Regions from separate parts of the Arthrobacter sp. 01T425 genome, predicted to be linked through region 2. Evidence: predicted binding sites of a transcription regulator. Region 2 holds the regulator's gene; the other holds the start of a gene.

The links. The regulator LexA, encoded in region 2, represses DNA repair genes until DNA is damaged. The targets are predictions, from matches to a motif close to TCGAACANNTGTTCGA.
Region 1: ruvA (Holliday junction branch migration protein RuvA) is a predicted target of LexA. The motif match lies at 2,786-2,801, and genes of this name have one in related genera.

Annotation. Positions count from the first base shown of each region.
Region 1 is NZ_JBFTPY010000001.1:268,975-274,431, reverse strand. It holds gene secD (protein translocase subunit SecD) at 1-210, opposite strand, end outside; gene yajC (preprotein translocase subunit YajC) at 315-737, opposite strand; gene ruvB (Holliday junction branch migration DNA helicase RuvB) at 952-2,076, opposite strand; gene ruvA (Holliday junction branch migration protein RuvA) at 2,069-2,713, opposite strand; gene ruvC (crossover junction endodeoxyribonuclease RuvC) at 2,839-3,417, opposite strand; gene AC1DNG_RS01320 (YebC/PmpR family DNA-binding transcriptional regulator) at 3,467-4,222, opposite strand; gene pdxT (pyridoxal 5'-phosphate synthase glutaminase subunit PdxT) at 4,226-4,927, opposite strand; gene AC1DNG_RS01310 (MurT ligase domain-containing protein) at 5,031-5,457, shown strand, end outside.
Region 2 is NZ_JBFTPY010000020.1:53,097-58,553, reverse strand. It holds gene AC1DNG_RS18655 (ATP-dependent DNA helicase) at 1-2,064, shown strand, start outside; gene lexA (transcriptional repressor LexA) at 2,194-2,943, opposite strand; gene AC1DNG_RS18645 (LysM peptidoglycan-binding domain-containing protein) at 3,476-3,880, shown strand; gene AC1DNG_RS18640 (histidinol-phosphate transaminase) at 3,949-5,067, shown strand; gene hisB (imidazoleglycerol-phosphate dehydratase HisB) at 5,139-5,457, shown strand, end outside.

The DNA.
Region 1 (5,457 bases), on a different contig from region 2:
GAGCTGGTCTTCGGTGATACCCGAACCGCCCTCAACCTTGGGCGCCAGGATCATCTGGGTGCCACCTTCAAGGTCCAGTGCGAGCTTTGGAGCCCAGCCCGCCTGGCCGGCCATCGTGCCGCCCGCCAGGACAGCCGTCATGGCGGCGATGATTACGCCAAGCCAGACCAGCATCCTGATGGCTGAGTTTTTGGGGCCAGTTCGTGCCATTGTCGATCTTTCTATTATTTACGGCGGATCCGCCGGCGCGGGCTCTGGGCCCCGCCGACGGATGCCCGCAACCGTTGCTTCGCGGGATAGCTCAGGTAGGCAGACTAGCTGTCTTTTTTGCCTTCGTCGTTGAGGCGGCGCAGGGTTTCCTCGGGCGTTTCGGTGCGCGGCGCGTCGTGGACGGGGGCGCTGGCGTCGGTCCCCTCAGCACCCAGCTTCTCGGTGGTCAGCGAGGACGCGTCGTCGGGAACGACCGTGGGCTCCTCGGCGGCGACAACCGGCTCCACAATTTTGGTGACGGCCTGGCGGTGCACCGTGGCCGTGTTGCCCGGGGAAAGCTCAAGCGTGACCTTGTTCTCCGCTTCGTCAATGTCGACGATCCGGCCGAACAGCCCGAAACTCGTCATGACCTCGACGCCCGGGCCGAACTTCGACTGGAGCTGCGCCTGCTGCTGCTGCGTTTTCTTGTTGCGGCGGAACATCATGAAGACGAACACGCCAAGCATCACGAACAGGAGAATTGTCATTAGATCCAAGGGGAAAGTTCCGTTCTGTACTTGCATAGCTGTTTTTCAGCAACGTCCGTTTGCTCCTGACGGCGCGGGCAGGGGTCTGCGCAGCAAACTGGCCGCGAGACCGTCCCCCAGACCGCCGGCGGCTACCTGCTCTCCGCCCACGGAAACAAAACCCGGACGTGCCGAGCGTCATACCAGTCTAAAGGGAAAAGCTGAAAGAACGGTGCTAGCGGCTGTTTCGGATCCACTGAGGATCGGTTTCTTCGCCGAGATCCCCACCGGACCCGCCGATCGGGCTCTCGCCCGGCTCGTCGGCCTGGAACAGTTCCAGCGGGTCCTGGCCGAAGGCGCCGGCCGGAATGGCGAAGCCCAGGTGCGTCCATGCCGGCGCCAGGGCTATCCGGCCGCGCGGCGTCCGGCCCAGGAGTCCTTCGCGCACCAGATAGGGCTCGGCGACCGTTTCCACGGTCTCCGTTTCCTCGCCGACGGCGATCGCGAGCGTGGACAGGCCTACCGGGCCGCCGCCGAACTTGGTGATGAGGGCCTCGAGAACGGCACGGTCCAGCCGGTCCAGGCCCCGCTTGTCCACCTCATACATGTCCAGGGCCGCGGAGGCCGCCCGCGCGTCGATTTGCTCGATGCCGTGCACAAGCGCCCAGTCCCGGACCCGGCGCAGGAGCCGGTTGGCGATGCGCGGCGTGCCCCGGGACCGGCCGGCAATCTCGCTGAATCCGGCGGAGTTGACCTTCAGGTCCAGCAGGCCGGCGGAGCGGCGCAGGACCAGTTCCAGCTCCTCGACGGAGTAAAACTCGAGGTGGCCGGTGAAACCGAACCGGTCCCGCAGCGGGCCGGGAAGGAGGCCGGCCCGCGTGGTGGCGCCGACGAGCGTGAAGGGCGGCAGCTCCAGCGGAATGGCCGTGGCGCCGGCGCCCTTGCCGACGACGATATCGACGCGGAAATCTTCCATCGCCATGTACAGCATTTCCTCGGCCGGCCGGGACATGCGGTGGATTTCATCCAGGAACAGGACCTCGCCCTCAGAGAGTGAGGACAGGATGGCCGCAAGGTCGCCCGCGTGTTGGATGGCCGGGCCGCTGCTGATCCGCAGCGGAACGTTCATTTCGGCGGCGATGATCATGGACAGTGTGGTCTTGCCCAGGCCGGGAGGGCCCGAGAGCAGCACGTGGTCCGCGCTGCGCCCACGCATGCGCGAGGCCTCCAACACGAGGGAGAGCTGCTTGCGGACCCGGTGCTGGCCCACGAAGTCGTGCAGGTTCTTGGGCCGCAGGGCGGCTTCGATGACCCGCTCCTCCGGTTCCTCTCCCCCGGCGACGATCGACGGCTCAGCCACGCGCGCCTACCCGGTTCCCGGCGCGGGCGCCGTCCTGGCCCAGCCAGCGCAGCGTCGCGCGGAGAATCTCCGCCACATTGCCGTTCGCCGCGAGGTCCGGGGAATCGGCAAGGGACTTGTCGATGCTGGCCGTGGCATCCTTTTCGGACCAGCCCAGGCTGGTCATCGCGGCCACCACCTGCGGCTTCCAGACGGATTCGGCGGACACGGCCGCGACAGGCGCGCCGGCGGTGCCGTGCGGCACAAGCTTGCCGGCTAGTTCGAGCACGATCCGGCCGGCCACCTTCGGTCCGATGCCGGGGACCTTCGTGAAGGCCTTGCCGTCGCCGGAGTGGGCGGCCACCCGGATGGCTTCGGGCTCGTGGACGGCCAGCACCGCCAGTGCGAGGCGGGGACCGACTCCGCTGACGCTGAGGAGCACATCAAACACCTCGCGTTCGTCATCGCTGGCGAAGCCGAACAGGGTCAGCGAGTCTTCCCGCACGATCAGGGACGTGAATAGCTTTCCCTCCTCACCCACCCGGAGGCCGCTGAGGGTCTGCGGTGTGGCGTTGACGCTCATGCCGGCGCCGTTGAGGTCGATCACGGCGGAGGACAGGCCAACATGCGCAACGGTTCCACGAAGAAAACTGATCAAGGCCGGGCTCCTGGTCTAACTGGCGTCTACAACTGGGTGATGAAAGAACGTACAGCCGGGCACGCCGGCTATCCGAACATATCTACGAATACCCTACCAAGCCCCGCGGCGTCACAGCCGGACATTCAGCGCGCACGGCGCGCTTTTGCCTCCGCGTCCGCCCACGCCCGCTGCGCCGGAGTGAGGGACTGGCTGCCCGGCCCAGTCGTGGCTACGGCGGCCCCGCTGCCGGCCCGCCAAGCGTGGGTGATGGCCAACGCTAGGGCGTCGGCGGCGTCGGCAGGGCGCGGAGGCGCGTCCAGCCGGAGGATCTTGGTCACCAGCTTGGTGACCGCATCCTTGTTCGAGGTCCCGCTTCCCGTCACGGCTGCCTTGACCTCGGACGGGGTGTGCAGAGCCACCGGGATGCCACGGCGCGCGGCGGCCGCAATGACCACACCGGAGGCCTGCGCCACCCCCATGACCGTGCTGACGTTGAGCTGGGAAAAGACCCGCTCCACGGCGAGGACCTGGGGTTCGTAGCGGTCCAGCCACTCGTCGATGGACGTGGCGATGACCAGCAGCCGCTGGTCCAGGCTCTCCTCGGGTGAGGTGCCCACAACGCCGAAGGCCACCAAAGTGGCCCGCCGGTTCCGCTCGACGTCGACAACGCCGATCCCGCAACGGGTGAGGCCCGGGTCGACCCCCAACACGCGCAGCGTCACGGTTGGGCCGTCAAGACCGGGCCCCAAAAGTCACGTTTGGGTGAGCGGGTCACTCGGCTTCCAGTGCGGCCTGCACTTCGTCGCTGAGGTCGGCGTTGCTGTACACGTTCTGGACGTCGTCGAGCTCTTCCAGGGCGTCCACCAGCTTCATGAACTTCTTGGCGGCATCAAGGTCCAGCGGCACCTGCATGGACGGCACAAACTCGGCCTCGTCGGTGTCGTACTCAATGCCGGCTTCCGTGAGGGCATCGCGGATGGCCTGGAGGTCGGTCGGCTCGGAGTGGATCTCGAAGCTGTCGCCGTTGTCCTTGACTTCCTCGGCCCCGGCATCCAGCACGGCCATCAGGACGTCGTCCTCGGCCAGGCCGTTCTTCGGCAGCGAGACGACGCCCTTGCGGGAGAAGAGGTAGCTGACGGAGCCGGGATCGGCGATCGTGCCGCCGTTGCGGGAGATGGCGAGCCGGACCTCGGAGGCGGCACGGTTCTTGTTGTCCGTGAGGCACTCGATCAGCAGCGCGGAACCCTGCGGGCCGCGGCACTCGTACATGATTTCGGTGTAATCGACGACCTCGCCGGTGAGCCCGGCGCCGCGCTTGATGGCGCGGTCGATATTGTCAGCGGGCACCGACGTCTTTTTCGCCTTGGTGACGGCCAGTTCCAGGCTGGGGTTGCCGGAGAGGTCGGGGCCGCCCATGCGCGCGGCGACTTCGATGTTCTTGATCAGCTTGGCGAACGACTTGGCCCGGCGGCTGTCAAGGATGGCCTTCTTATGCTTGGTCGTCGCCCATTTGGAGTGGCCTGACATGCTTTACGCTTCTCCTCTGATCATTCGAATAAACAGTTCATGCACGCGCTTCTCCCCCGTCACTTCCGGGTGGAAGGAGGTGGCCAGCAGCTTGCCGGAACGCACTGCAACAATTCTAGCCGTCCCGTCCAGGGATTCGGGGTGGCCGGCTTTGGACGGTTCCACCTGAGCAAGGACTTCGACGCCGTCGCCGACGCGCTCCACCCAGGGCCCGCGGATAAAGACGGCGTGGACCGGGGCCACTGCCCCGCCCGCGGCGCTGAACCCTAACCCCATGAAGTCCAGGTCCGTCTCGAAGGACTCGCGCTGCCGGCCGAAGGCGTTGCGGCGCACGGTGATGTCGAGTCCGCCGAACGTCTGCTGCGGGTTTCCGGCCAGGTCCTTCGCCGGGTCCGCGATCTCGTCCGCCAGCAGGATCATCCCGGCGCACGAGCCGTAAACGGGCAGGCCGGCCTGGATGCGTTCGCGCAGCGGATCCCGGAGCCCGAAGATCCGGGAGAGCTTGTCGATCGTGGTCGATTCGCCGCCGGGGATGATGAGCCCGTCCAGGCCGTCGAGTTCGGCGGGACGCCGGATCCCGACGCCGGCGGCGCCGGCGGCTTCCACGGCATGCAGATGCTCCCGGAAATCGCCCTGCAGCGCCAGGACGCCGATCCGGAGCCCCGTTCCCACGCGGGATTCAGGGGAAAAAGAGGGGGTGGTCATCCCCACAGCATAATGCTCTGCGCCTGCACGGCACGCATGGAAGACGCATGCAACGGCACCGGGCGTCCGGGTTCCATGCCGCTGCTGGGATATATTACAGAGCATGCTTTACTTCAGCGTTCCGCTCGGCAAGTTCGTCCGCCGGGTCTCCCGGCTCAGGGGCGGAGGCTCGGCCCTCCCCGGGCTTGTGGTCGAAAAAATCGACCCCGATTTCATGCGGCGGACGCTGTCCACGCTGCCGCTGGGGGTCGCCGTCGTCAGTGGCACGAACGGGAAGACCACCACCACCAAGATGGTCGTGGAACTGCTCGAAAGCCAGGGACTGAAAGTCTTCACCAACCGCACCGGCAGCAACTTCACCCGCGGCGTGGCCGCGGCCCTCCTGGGCGAGGTCGACTGGCGGGGCCGGCTCGATGCCGACGTCGCGGTCCTGGAACTGGATGAGGCGCATGCCGTCCACTTCGTCAACAAGGTCCCGCCGCAGTACAGCCTCCTGCTCAATGTCCTCCGCGACCAGCTGGACCGGTTCG
Region 2 (5,457 bases):
GACGCCGACACCGGCGCCGGTTCGGTTGCCGGCGCGGCCGGCGAGGAGTTTGTTGTTAAGCTGCTCGACCGTGCCGTGTCCGGCATGGGCGGGCAGAGCCGCGATGGCCAGCACGAAATGGCCCGGCAGGTGGCGCGCGCGATAGACAGCGGCGATCACCTGCTGGTCCAGGCCGGCACCGGCACCGGCAAGTCGCTGGCCTACCTGATTCCGCTGATCGCGCATTCGCTGACCAGCAACAAACCCACCCTGGTCTCCACCGCCACCCTGGCACTGCAAACGCAGATTGTGGGCCGGGACCTGCCCAGGCTGCTCAAGACCATCACCCCTGCCCTGGAGCGGCCCGTCAAGGTCGCCCTGGTCAAGGGCCGGTCCAACTACGTCTGCCGGCACAAACTCGAGGGCGGCTTTCCGTCCGAAGAACCTTCCGAGGGACAGCTGTTTTCCCTCGGCGAGGACACGTCCGTGCCGCACTTCGCCGCCGCACTTGGCGGGCCGTCCTCCCAGCTGGGCAAGGAAGTTGTCCGGCTGCGCGAATGGGCCGAGGAGACCGCCACGGGGGACCGCGACGAGCTCATGCCGGGCGTCACGGACCGGGCCTGGCGCCAGGTCTCGGTCACCTCCATGGAGTGCCTCGGCGCGCAGAAATGCCCGCTCGCGGCCGAATGCTTCAGCGAACTGGCACGGCAGAACGCCGCCGATGCCGACGTCGTGGTCACCAACCACGCCATGCTCGCCGTCAGTGCCTTCGAAGGCCTGGCGGTGCTGCCCGAGTACGACGTCGTCGTGGTGGATGAAGCACACGAACTTCAGGACCGCGTCACGGGCGCGGTCTCGGGCCAGCTCTCCGTGGCGATGGTGCACGCCGCCGCGTCCGGGGCCCGGAAGCACACGGGCATCACCGTGGATGCGCTGAACAATGCCGCCGCCCACCTGGAGCTCGCCATCGACGGCGTCCCCAGCGGGCTGATGCCCAACGGCCTGAACAGCGAGCAGCTGGACTGCATCGACCAACTGCGCGACGCGTGCCGCGCCGCCCTGTCCGATTCCAAGGGGGACAGCTCCGTGTCGGCGGACGGCGGACGGCAGCTGGCCCGCTCGCGCCTCATGGTCATCCTGGAGCTCTGTGAACGCCTCCTGGCCGCGCGCGAAAACCGCGAAGTCGTGTGGTTCTCCCGCAACAGCAGCTTCGACCCGGCGCAGGGCTACTCCCAGCCGGACGAGAGCGCGCCGGCGTTGATCAACGTTGCCCCGCTGAGCGTCGCAGGGCGGTTGCGCGAGGGCCTGTTCGCGGACCACACCGTCATCCTGACCTCGGCCACACTGGCCATCGGCGCTGCCTTCGAACCCGCCGCCGGCGGCCTGGGCCTGGTTGGCAACGGCGCCCCGAGCTGGACCGGCGTCGACGTCGGCTCCCCGTTCGACTACCCGAAGCAGGGCATCCTCTACGTAGCCAGGCACCTGCCCAAACCCGGCCGCGGAACGTCCCCCGAGGCCCTGGACGAACTCGAGAAGCTGATCCGCGCCTCCGGCGGAGGCGCCCTGTGCCTGTTCTCCTCGCGGCGCGCCGCAGAGGAAGCAGCCGAGGCCATGCGGCCCCGGCTGGGCCTCAGCATCCTGTGCCAGGGGGAGTCGACCATGACGGCGCTCGTGCGGCAGTTTGCCGACGAACCTGACACGTGTTTGTTCGGCACCATGTCCCTCTGGCAGGGCGTCGACGTCCCTGGCGTGTCCTGCCGGCTGGTGGTCATCGACCGGATTCCCTTCCCGCGGCCGGACGACCCGCTGATGACGGCACGTTCGCGGGCCGTGGCCCAGTCCGGCGGCAATGGCTTCATGGCCGTCTCGGCCACGCACGCCGCCATCCGCCTCGCGCAGGGCGCCGGACGGCTGATCCGCTCGACCTCGGATAAGGGCGTGGTGGCAGTGCTGGATTCGCGGCTCTCCACGGAGCGTTACGGCGGCTTCCTGCGCGCCGCGCTGCCGCCGTTCTGGCCCACCACCGATTCATCGATAGCCATGGCAGCCCTGAAGCGCCTGGCGAAAGACTCCGCGAAAGCTTAAGTCCCAAACCGGGGCCGTCACCCTGCGCCGGAAATCCGCCGCGGGGTGGCCGCTCCGAACTGGCGGCATGGCCCGGGATGGCTAAGGGGAGCGCAGTTTAGAGCGAGCGCAGTTTAGAGCGAGCGCAGTTTAGAGGGAGCGCAGTACCGATACGACCTTGCCCATGATGACGGCGTGGTCGCCCAGGATGGGCTCGTACTGGGTGTTTTGCGGCAACAGCCACGTGTGGCCGTCCCGCTGGCGGAAGGTCTTGACCGTGGCTTCGTCGTCCAGCAGGGCGGCGACGATATCGCCGTTCACGGCATCACCCTGGCGGCGGACAACCACCCAGTCGCCGTCGCAGATGGCGGCGTCGATCATCGAGTCGCCGGCCACCTTGAGCATGAAGAGTTCGCCATGGCCCACGAGTTGGCGGGGCAGCGGCATGACGTCCTCCACCACCTGGTCCGCGAGGATCGGCCCGCCGGCGGCGATGCGTCCGACGAACGGCACCATTGCCGTGTCAGTGGCGCTGGCGAGCTCGGTTACCGACAGGCCGCCGACGGCCCGCAAGGGGCTGGACTTCTCGATACCAGATATCGGCGTGGCCCCCTCGTCCAGGGTCAGCGGCATGAGCACTTCCATGGCCCGGGGCCGCTTCGGATCACGCCGCAGGTAGCCGAGCTTTTCCAGTTGGGAGAGCTGGTGGGTCACGCTCGACAGGCTGGCGAGACCGACGGTGTCGCCGATTTCGCGCATGGACGGCGGGTAGCCCTTGTCCGTGACGGACCGCTGGATGGTCTCCAGGATTTTCTTTTGCCGGACGGTGAGGCTCTTGGGGGCCCGGGCGGGCTGCGGGCTCCGTGGGGTGGCCCTGCCGCCGGTGGCTTGTGCTGCCATGTTCGCCAACGCCTTTCCGTTCCGCCCGGCTGCCGTGGCTGCTGTCACCGGGAACTTCCGGCCTGAAATGTCAGACCCTGCTGATCAACTACGAATGAATTCCCACTGGTAGTTCGAAAGTGGGCGTTCGAAAGTGGTTGTCCTGTCCCTCAAAAATAGGCCAGCCGCAGACCTTTTTCAAACATTTGTTCTAGCGAGTCTCGACATCGTTCGTTAGTAAGTGCTAAAACAGAACAAGTAAGATTCGAATATGTGTTCGATTCCGACGATCTGGGTTCGCAGGCAATGTTCGGTTCTATGTTCGAAGGTTCGGCCGGTTGGCGGCGAGTACGTGAGTACGCCGGGCGGCAACTTATGGTCCAGGAGGGCTCAGTTCATGTCAGTTTCAAGCGCGTTTGACGGCACTAACATTCAGGGCGTCACGACCCGCCACCGTGGTGTTGGTCCGGGTGGCGCAGCGGATCGCCGCAGCATCGGACACGGCAGCATCGGACACGGCGGCCTCGCCCAAAGCGGTTCCAGTCACGGCAACGTGTACCCGCTCAACGCCAGGCGCCGCGGCTCCGCGCCGTCGCGGGCGCAGCAAGGAGCCGCCGCCGCGGTTTCCGGCGGCCGGACCAAGCAGCCGCCGCTTCGGCTCACCCGGCGCGGACGCTTCGTCTTTTTCGGCGTCCCCCTGATTCTGCTGGCGGCGTTCATCCTGTCCTTCAGCGGATTCCTCAACGCTCCCGCGAAAGCGGCAGATTCCGCAGACCAGCTCTCGGTGACGCCGACCGTATCCGTCACAGTCCAACCGGGGGAGTCCCTCTGGGCCATTGCCGGGTCGGTGGCCCCGGAGCGCGATCCCCGCGATGTTGTGGCCGATATCGTGCAGTTGAACAATCTGGACGCCGCGCGTGTGATGCCGGGCCAGCAACTGTTTGTCCCGTCCAAGTAGCCACCCCCGGGTGCCGTCGCGGGCGTCACAGTTTCAGCGCCCGTCCCGCTACCACTTAAACTGGTCACGTGACTGACCAGCTTGAGCGCCTCAACCGACTGCCCCTCCGAACCAATCTGCGTGGCCTGCGACCGTATGGCGCGCCGCAGCTGGACGTCCCCATCCTGCTCAACGTCAACGAGAACACCCATGGGGTCCCGGCCGATGTCCGCGCCGCGATTACCGAGGCCGTGAGCGCCGCCGCTGCCGGGCTGAACCGCTATCCGGACCGCGAATTCACCGAATTGCGCGAAGCCCTCGCCGAATACCTTGGCCATGGACTGGACGCGGAGAACATCTGGGCCGCGAATGGTTCCAACGAAGTCCTTCAGCAAATCCTCCAGGCCTTCGGAGGCCCTGGCCGGACGGCCCTCGGGTTCCCTCCCACGTATTCGATGTACCCGCTGCTGGCCTCCGGCACGGACACGGAGTACGTCGTCGGGGTCCGCGCGTCCGACTATGGGCTCAGCGCGGAATCGGCGGCACAGCAAGTCCGCGAGCTTCAGCCCAACATTGTCTTCCTCTGCTCCCCAAACAACCCCACCGGCACGGGGCTGGGCCTTGATGTGGTCGAGGCAGTCTATGACGCCGGCGAGGCCAGCCAGACCATCGTGATCGTTGACGAGGCCTATCACGAGTTCGCCCACGACGGCACGCCCAGTGCCCTCACCCTGCTGCCTGGCCGGGAGCGGCTCATCGTCTCGCGCACCATGAGCAAGGCCTTCGCCCTCGCGGGTGCGCGGCTCGGCTACATGGCCGCGGCCCCGGAGGTCGCTGACGCCCTGCGCCTGGTCCGTCTCCCTTACCACCTCTCCGCTATCACCCAGGCTGCGGCCCTGGCTGCCCTGCGCCACCGGGAGGCGCTCATGGCGGACGTCGAGGACATCAAGCGCCAGCGCGACCGGATCGTGTCGGAACTGACGCGGTTGGGCTTGACCCCGGCCGCGTCTGATTCCAACTACGTGTTCTTCGGCGGCCTCGAGAACCCCCATGAGGTTTGGCAGCGCATGCTGGACGCCGGTGTCCTCATCCGCGACGTCGGTATTCCGGGGCACCTGCGCGTCACCGCCGGCACTGAGACAGAAACCACAGCCTTCCTGGAGGCACTTGAACTCATCCTGGCCGGCTCCGCAAAGCCGCAGGCCTAGACTTGGTAGGGAGCCCAATCGTCCCCGCCAGATTGCCCAACACCCTGCCTTCTTCCAAAGGACACGTCTACATGAGCACCACCGGATCCACCGCCGCCGAGGGCCGGACCGCACGCATGGAACGGACCACCAGCGAGTCCTCGGTCCTGGTCGAGATCAACCTGGACGGCACCGGCGTTTCAGACATCAGCACGTCGGTCCCGTTCTACGACCACATGCTGACGGCCCTCAGCAAGCACTCCTTGATCGACATGACCGTCAAGGCCACCGGCGACACCCACATCGATGTCCACCACACTGTCGAGGACGTGGCCATCACTTTCGGCGAGGTTCTGCGGACCGCCCTGGGCAACAAAGCCGGGATCCGCCGTTTTGGCGAGGCGACCGTTC